2 regions of the Janthinobacterium sp. SUN137 genome follow, and region 2 is predicted to be linked to the other one. Evidence: predicted binding sites of a transcription regulator. Region 2 holds the regulator's gene; the other holds the start of a gene.
The links. The regulator NrdR, encoded in region 2, represses ribonucleotide reductase genes. The targets are predictions, from matches to a motif close to CACNANATNTNGTG.
Positions count from the first base shown of each region.

Region 1: a site for NrdR is predicted at 2,111-2,124, ahead of O3298_RS05780 (ribonucleoside-diphosphate reductase subunit alpha). Genes of this name have one in related genera too.

Region 1 covers NZ_JAPWHZ010000001.1:1,267,584-1,271,780, forward strand. Annotated here, with positions in the region: gene O3298_RS05780 (ribonucleoside-diphosphate reductase subunit alpha) at 1-1,846, opposite strand, end outside; gene ampD (1,6-anhydro-N-acetylmuramyl-L-alanine amidase AmpD) at 2,238-2,849, opposite strand; gene O3298_RS05790 (sigma 54-interacting transcriptional regulator) at 2,827-3,906, opposite strand; gene O3298_RS05795 (PP0621 family protein) at 4,027-4,197, opposite strand, start outside.
Region 2 covers NZ_JAPWHZ010000003.1:1,102,528-1,106,724, reverse strand. Annotated here, with positions in the region: gene ybgC (tol-pal system-associated acyl-CoA thioesterase) at 1-81, opposite strand, end outside; ZMP/ZTP riboswitch at 396-520, shown strand; gene glyA (serine hydroxymethyltransferase) at 632-1,879, shown strand; gene nrdR (transcriptional regulator NrdR) at 2,186-2,647, shown strand; gene pilV (type IV pilus modification protein PilV) at 2,890-3,459, shown strand; gene O3298_RS19995 (PilW family protein) at 3,456-4,197, shown strand, end outside.

The DNA.
Region 1 (4,197 bases), on a different contig from region 2:
TGCCTTCCTTCATGTGCGCCGGCATGTTCACGGAACCAAGGTTGCAGACGGCGATTTCATCGCTGCTGGTGTTCAGGGTGATTTCCGTGCACAGGTTCGAGCTGTGGACGACGCCAACGTGCGACTGCGGGCTGCGGATGTTGCAAGGGTCCTTGAACGTGATCCATGGGTGGCCCGTTTCAAACAGCATCGACAGCATCTTGCGCCACAGGTCCAGCGCGGCGATCTTCTTGAAGACGCGGATTTCGCCAGCGGCGGCCTTGGCTTCATAGCCCACGTAAGCCTGTTCAAAAGCCTTGCCGACCTTGTCGTGCAAATCTGGCGTGTCCGACGGCGAGAACAGGGTCCATTCGCCTTTTTCCATGACGCGCTTCATGAACATGTCGGGAATCCAGTTTGCCGTGTTCATGTCGTGCGTGCGGCGGCGGTCGTCGCCCGTGTTCTTGCGCAGGTCGAGGAATTCCTCGATATCCATGTGCCAGGTTTCCAGGTAGGCGCAGACGGCGCCCTTGCGCTTGCCGCCCTGGTTGACTGCCACGGCCGTGTCATTCACCACTTTCAGGAACGGCACCACGCCTTGCGACTTGCCGTTGGTGCCCTTGATGTGGGCGCCCAGGGCGCGCACTGGCGTCCAGTCGTTACCCAGGCCGCCGGCGAACTTGGCCAGCAGCGCGTTGTCCTTGATGGCGTCGTAGATGCCTTCCAGGTCATCCGAGACGGTGCTCAGGTAGCACGACGACAGCTGCGAGCGCAGGGTGCCCGAGTTAAACAGGGTCGGGGTCGAGCTCATGAAGTCGAACGAGGACAGCAGGCTGTAGAACTCGATGGCGCGCGCTTCGCGGTCCGCCTCGTTCAGCGCCAGGCCCATGGCCACGCGCATGTAGAACGCCTGCGGCATTTCGATGCGCACGTCCTGGATGTGCAGGAAGTAGCGGTCATACAGGGTTTGCAGGCCGATGTAGCCGAATTGCAAGTCGCGGTCGGCCACGATGGCTTTGGCCAGGCGTTCCAGGTCGAAGCTGGCGAGTACCGGGTTCAGTAGCTCGGCGGCGATGCCCTTGGCGATATATTGCGGGAAATACGTCAGGTATTCGGCAGCAGCGGCCGCTTGCGGCACTTCCTTGCCGAACACTTCCTTGCGCACCGTGTGCAGCAGGATGCGGGCCGTGACCTGGCTGTAGGCCGGGTCTTTTTCCATCAGCGCGCGCGCTGCCAGGATGGCCGACTTGTGCAGCTCTTCAACAGGCACGCCGTCGTACAGGTTTTTCACGGTTTCGGCCAGGATGGCGTCGGCATCGACGTGCTTTTCCAGACCGGCGCAGGCGGCGTTGATCAGGTCACGGACTTCCTGCATGTCCAGCAGGCGGCGCACGCCGTTGTCGGTCACGTTCAATTGCGGTGCGGAAACTTGCGCGGACGCGCCTTGCGCTTCCTTCTGCAGGCGGCGCTCTTCCATGTGTTTGGCGCGGTACAGCACGTAGGCACGGGCCACGTCGTGCTCGCCCGAACGCATCAGCGACAGTTCCACCTGGTCTTGCACGTCTTCGATATGGAAGGTGCCGCCGCCCGGGTGGCGGCGCACCAGCGCAGCGACCACGCCGTCGGTCAATTGTTCCACCAGTTCACGGATGCGTGCCGAGGCTGCGCCCTGGCCGCCGTTAACGGCCAAAAACGCCTTGGTCATGGCGATGGCGATCTTCGAAGGCTCAAATGCCACCACCGCGCCGTTGCGGCGGATGATGCGATAGTCGCCCAATGCCGCGCCCGTGCTCGCCACGCTGTTGGCCGCGCTTGGCGCTGGCGATACTGGCGTTGGATGGATGGAAATATCTTGTGGTGATTGCATTGAAGCTCCCGTTGTCAGCTAAAGTCAGCCTGCAGTTTTGCTGCCGCGTGTGTTGTTGAATAGAACGCCCGATGGTCAGGGTTTCTTCAGGTATTTGTTGCTAAATAGTAAATTAATAGTGCATAAAACAGCTCAGTATCCATCTCGCCACACCGCACTGCCCGGCTGGCGCAAAACACGATCAAGGGTGATAAACCGCCAGTTCCAGTGCTTTATCAGCAATCCGGGTAGCTTTGATAATAATTCTGAAAACGTCTGTGATGGCACTACATATAGTCTTTACATCCAACTTCTGCACTAATTGTAGTACCCATCGAAGGGCGATGCAATAGTTTTCCGGCATCCGTCGGCGTAATTTTTTGTATTTTCATATACGATTTCGGTTGACTTTTCAGGGCATGGCTGGGAAGCCCAATCCCCGCGAAGTAAGCGCTAACGCAGCTTGTCCGTTAAGGGTTTCCAGCCAGCATTCTTGATAAAAATGCCAGTCAAAAAACGGCCCCGGATCCGTCTTCCTGCCCGGCGCGATATGCTCGTGGCCGCGCACCTGGGACAGCCCGTAGCGCGCCACCAGCGCCGCCGTCAGCGCCGCCAGCACATGATATTGCCGCCGCTGGAACGGCACATCGTCCGCGCCTTCCATTTCGATACCGATGGAATAGCCATTGCACTGCGGGCGCCCTTCGAAGGCGGACGCGCCCGCATGCCAGGCACGTTGATCAGCAGAAACATATTGCAACAACGCACCATCGCGCCGCACAAAAAAGTGCGCCGACACCTGCAAGCCACGCAGGTCGGCGAAAGAAGGATCGGCATTATAATCTACCCGGCCCGTAAACAAGTCCGACACATGCGGCCCGCCAAAGCGGCCACCCGGCAAACTGATGTTATGGATCACCAGCAAATCGACTTGCGCACCGTCCGGGCGCGCATCCCAGTACGGCGAGTCATAGCGCAGCGCGCCGTCGCACCAGCCATCTTCATCTATCGTCCATGCGCTCATCAAGTAGGGCTTCCTGTATCGTCAATTTCTGCATGCGGTAACGCAACTGGCGCACGCTCAGGCCCAGCTGGCGCGCCGCCCGTGCGCGGTGGTAGCGCGCCTGCACCAGCGCCAGCATGATCATGTCGCGCTCGGCTTGGCGCAAATACACGTCCAGCGGCAAGACCTTGGCCACGCCATACGCCGCCATGCCGGGCAGACACTGTTGCCGCTCCGACACAGCCGGCATGGCCGGCGCCGCCCGCAAGGGCACGTTGCCCGCCGCGGAGGGCAAGGCCAGCCCGTCAAGCGCGATCACGCCGCCATCGGCAAAGGCCAGCGCCCGTTCCAGTACGTTTTCCAGTTCGCGCACATTGCCGGGAAACGCATATGCGGCCAGGGCCGCCAGCACCGGCGGCGCCAGGCTCACGGACCGGTGCGGCGACAGGCGTGCGAGGATCACCTCACATAATACCTGCAGATCGCCGCGCCGTTCGCGCAGCGGCGGCAGCGCCAGCTCGATCACATTCAGGCGGTAAAACAGGTCCTGGCGAAACGTCCCGGCCGCCACGCCGCGCGTCAGGCCATGCTGGCTGGCGCACAGGATGCGCACGTCGACGGCTTCGTCAGTACTGCCGCCCAGCTTGCGCACGCGGTGCTCTTGCAGCACGCGCAACAGTTTCACCTGCATGGCCAGCGGCAGATCGTCGACTTCGTCGAGCAGCAAGCTGCCGCCATGGGCCGCCTGGAACAAGCCCTGGCGCTCGTGCAGCGCGCCCGTATAGGCACCCGGGCGGCAGCCGAAGAATTCCGCTTCCATCAGCGCTTCGGGAATGGCGCCGCAGTTGACGGCGATAAACGGGAAGCTGGCGCGCGCGCCCTGCGCATGGATGGCGCGCGCCGCCAGTTCCTTGCCCGTGCCCGATTCGCCGCGGATGGCCACCGGCGCGCCGCAGCGGGCGATGCGGCCGATCTGCGCGCGCAGCGCCTGCATGGGCAGCGAGTTGCCGCTCAGTTGCGGCGCCGGCGGCATGCCGTCGGCGGTCGGCGGGCTGGAGCGAGGGCTGGGACGGGACATGGTGAGCGCGCCTTTCTGCAATGGCGGCGAAGAACCGCCTGCTGCAGATGCTACGCCGGACGGATGCCGGAGGACGTTACGATACGGATGAGCAACGCACGCGCGCCTGCGGACCGCCCCTTACAGCGTGGCGTGCGCGTGGCTGCAGTAGTCGTGGCCCTTGGCCTGCACGTTTTCCGAGGCCGGGTAGTACACGCCGCAATGGGCGCAGCAGAGCATCAGCTCGGCATCCGGCAATTCCTGCGGCCGCACCGGCGGCGTAAACGGATTCGGCCGCTGTTGCTGTTGCGC
Region 2 (4,197 bases):
GTAGTTAGCGTAATAGACGATGCCGCCGGCGTCGGTGTCTTCATAGTAGACACGTACGTTCCAGGTAAAGACTGAAGGCATGTTTATTGCGCCAGTAGTGAGATTGAGCAACATTTTACGCGATTTTTCTTCTTGTGACTGTGGGCGCTTGCTGGAAAGCCATGCAAAAGCTGCATATAAGTTGCACCGCAGCATTGTAAATCCGGCGTGTGCAATGGCAAGCTTCGTAACATACGCTTACATGCCATGGTCAGGTTTAAGCCCAGCTTAAAAGCGGCGGCCATCCCCGGGGCTGCCTGTGGCCGCGCCCGGGCTGCGATAGCGCGCGGCGATTATAGCCGCACGGTTGCATTCCTTGCTCAATTTGGGTACTTAACTTACAATTTGACTTCCATTACGTCTCACGTGACTGGCGAAAAGTCGGGCGATCTCCATGAATGGCGGTCGGCAAACCGGCGAAAGGTGGGCACCCACCGGGAAACGTGAGATTTTTCATCAGCCGTTCGCCTGGGTAGCCACTATGGAAAAGCACGAAGAGGCTGCCTGTCCAATGTTGTTATTCACTTAACGCCGGCTCCCCTCATTCGATCCAACCTGCCAGTACAAGCACCCTCATACTTGGAGTTTTTACATGTTTGCAAAAGATCACAACCTCGCCAACGTCGATCCTGAATTGTTCGCCGTCATTCAAAAAGAGAACACGCGCCAGCACGACCACATCGAACTGATCGCGTCGGAAAACTACACGTCGCCAGCCGTAATGGAAGCGCAAGGCTCGCAGCTGACGAACAAGTACGCCGAAGGCTATCCAGGCAAGCGCTACTACGGCGGCTGCGAATACGTCGACGTGGCCGAGCAACTGGCCATCGACCGCGTGAAACAGCTGTTTGGCGCCGAATGCGCAAACGTGCAGCCGAATTCCGGCTCGCAGGCGAACCAGGGCGTGTTCTTCGCCATGTTGAAACCAGGCGACCTGATCATGGGTATGTCGCTGGCCGAAGGCGGTCACCTGACCCACGGCATGCCGCTGAACATGTCCGGCAAATGGTTTGACGTCGTTTCCTACGGCTTGACGGCGGAAGAAGACATCGACTACGAGGCAATGGAACGCCTGGCCCGCGAACGCAAGCCCAAGCTGATCATCGCCGGCGCGTCGGCATTCTCGAAAAAGATCGACTTCGAACGCTTCAGCAAGATCGCCAAGGAAGTGGGCGCCTACTTCATGGTCGACATGGCCCACTACGCCGGCTTGATCGCCGCCGGCCTGTACCCGAACCCGGTGCCGTTCGCCGACTTCGTCACCTCGACCACGCACAAATCGTTGCGCGGCCCGCGCGGCGGCATCATCCTGATGAAGGCCGAACACGAAAAAGCCATCAACTCGGCCATCTTCCCTGGCATCCAGGGCGGCCCGCTGATGCACGTGATCGCCGGCAAGGCCGTCGCCTTCAAGGAAGCGCTGAGCCCTGAATTCGTCGAATACCAGAAGCAAGTGATCAAGAACGCCGACGTGCTGGCGAAAACCCTGATCAAGCGCGGCCTGCGCATCGTGTCCGGCGGCACCGAATCGCACGTCATGCTGGTCGACCTGCGCGCCAAGAACCTGACGGGCAAGGAAGCCGAAGCCATCCTCGGTTCCGCGCACATCACCTGCAACAAGAACGGCATCCCGAACGACCCGCAAAAACCGTTCGTCACCTCGGGCATCCGCCTGGGCAGCCCGGCGATGACGACGCGCGGTTTCAAGGAAGCGCAAGCGGAAGAAGTGGGCAACCTGATCGCCGACGTGCTGGACAATCCGCATGACGCCGCCACCATCGAGCGCGTGAAAGCGGCCGTGAAAGTACTGGCCGACGCGCACCCTGTGTACGCAGCTTAAGAGCCTGTTCCGGTGAAGGAATACATCTACAGCAGACAGCCCCTCGGAAGCGGGTACTGCGTTGCTCGTCGTAGCATGGCTAGCCATGCGTCCTCCTCGCGCCTTGTCCGCGCGACCGATGAGCAATCTGCTGCAGACGCTCCTTACCGGAATAGTCGCTAATTATTTGTCCAGAATGTGTCATACGGAGTAAGATTCTGTATGACACATTCCAGTCGTGCCCAAGGGCGCCCGGAGTGATTCGGGCGCCCTTTGTACAAGGGCGGCGATTTCCCGTAATTATTACTATAAAGTTGTAGCCAGCCCATGAAATGTCCATTTTGCCAGCACGGCGACACCCAGGTTCTCGATACGCGCGTATCGGAGGAAGGGGATGCCATTCGGCGCCGCCGCCGCTGCGGCAAATGCGACAAGCGTTTTACCACGTACGAACGCATTGAACTTATCATGCCGGCCGTCGTCAAAAAGAATGGCAGCCGGACGGAGTTCGCTGCGGATAAGTTGCGCGGCAGTTTGATGCTGGCCTTGCGTAAGCGTCCCGTCGCGGCCGCCTCTGTGGATACGGCCATCGCGTCCATCCAGGAAAAGCTGCTCACCAGCGGCTTGCGCGAAGTCGAATCCGGCTATATCGGCGAACTCGTCATGCAGGAACTCAAGCGCCTGGACAAGATCGCCTACATCCGCTTTGCCTCCGTCTACAAGAATTTCGAAGACCTGGCCGAGTTCCAGGACGCGATCGCCGAAGTGGGCCAGGCGCGCAAGCCCTGACGCTTACCCGGACATTCACTTTGCCGACAATGGGGCCGCTCCTGCGCCCCGTGTTCACCATGCCAGCGCTTGCCTGGCAAGCGGTCTGATCAATCCCACCGCCGTTCTTCTCGACTTATCATCGTCCTGTTTGCGCTAGCGCAGACGCGGGTTTTTGCGCGCGCCTATCTTGTAGCTGGGCCGCCTGTTCCTGCGGCTCTTTCTGCGGAAGGGAGTAGCGCATGCGCAAGGGCGGTCGCACTATGTTTTCTGCGGGTGGCAGCAGCCTCGTCGAAGTGCTGGTGTCGCTGCTGCTGTTGGCGCTGGGCCTGCTGGGCGCCAGCATCCTGCAATTGAACGCCCTGCGCGCGCGCCACGAGTCGGCGCTGCTGTCGGCGGGCGTGCAACTGGCCGCCGGCATGGCCGAGCGCATGCGCGCGAACAACGTGCTCATGAATGGCCCCGATGCGGGCAATCCCTACCTGAACGTGGCATATGCGGCGGCGGACGGCGCCGAAGCTGGCGGCGGCGCGCCGGACTGTCTTGGCGTTGCCGCCTGCAGCGCGGCCGAGCTGGCGCAATTCGACATCGCCGAATGGAAGCAGGGGCTGCATGCGGCCTTGCCCGGCGCGCGCCTGCGCATCTGCCGCGACCTTGCCGCGTGGGATGCCGCCGCCCAGGGCTTGCAGTGGGCGTGCAGCGGCGGCAAGGGGGCGCCCATCGTCATCAAGCTGGGCTGGCGCGGCCGCCTGCCCGATGGCTCGCCCGCCGTGAATGCGGCAGGCGAGTCGCTGCCCAGGCTGGCTTTCCAGCTGGGCGGGGGCGGCGCATGAACGGCGGGCATCGTGGCATGAGCCTGGTCGAATTGCTGGTGGCCCTGTCGCTCGGTGCGCTGTTGATGCTGGCCGCCAGTAGCGTGCTGCTGGCGGCCAGCGGCAGCTATGGCGACCAGTCCGCCAGCGCACGCCTGGATGACAACGCCCGCTATGCGCTCGATGCCATCGCCCGCGCCGTGCGCCAGACGGCGTATGTGAATTGGGACAGCGGCGCCGCGCCCGTTGCCCATGCGGATTACGACAGCGCGAATATCGCCGGGCTTGACGCGCGCAGCCTGGGCAAGAACAGCGACGGCATCAGCGGCGCGCTGCCCGGCGCCCTGCATGGCAGCGACGTGCTGGCCCTGCGCTATTACGGCGCCGGCAAGGAAGAGGGCGGCGACGGTTCCGTCCTCAATTGCGCCGGCTTTGGCGTGGGCGCCGCGCAAACGGAGGCGCAGCGGGGCTGGAGCATCTTCTACGTGGCGCAGGGCGCCGATGGCGAAGGCGAGCTGCGCTGCAAATACCGGGGTGCGAACGGCTGGGGCGCGGACGCCGTCATCCGTGGCGTCGATGCTTTCCAGGTGCTGTATGGCCTCGACACGGATACGCCGCCTGACGGCGTGGCGAACCGCTATGTCAACGCCAGCACGCTCGACGCCTACGATGCGGCGCTGCTGCTGGAGGGGGCGGACGCGGCTGCGCGCCAGCGCGATTTTCAACGGCGCACGCACTGGAAACGCGTGGCCAGCGTGC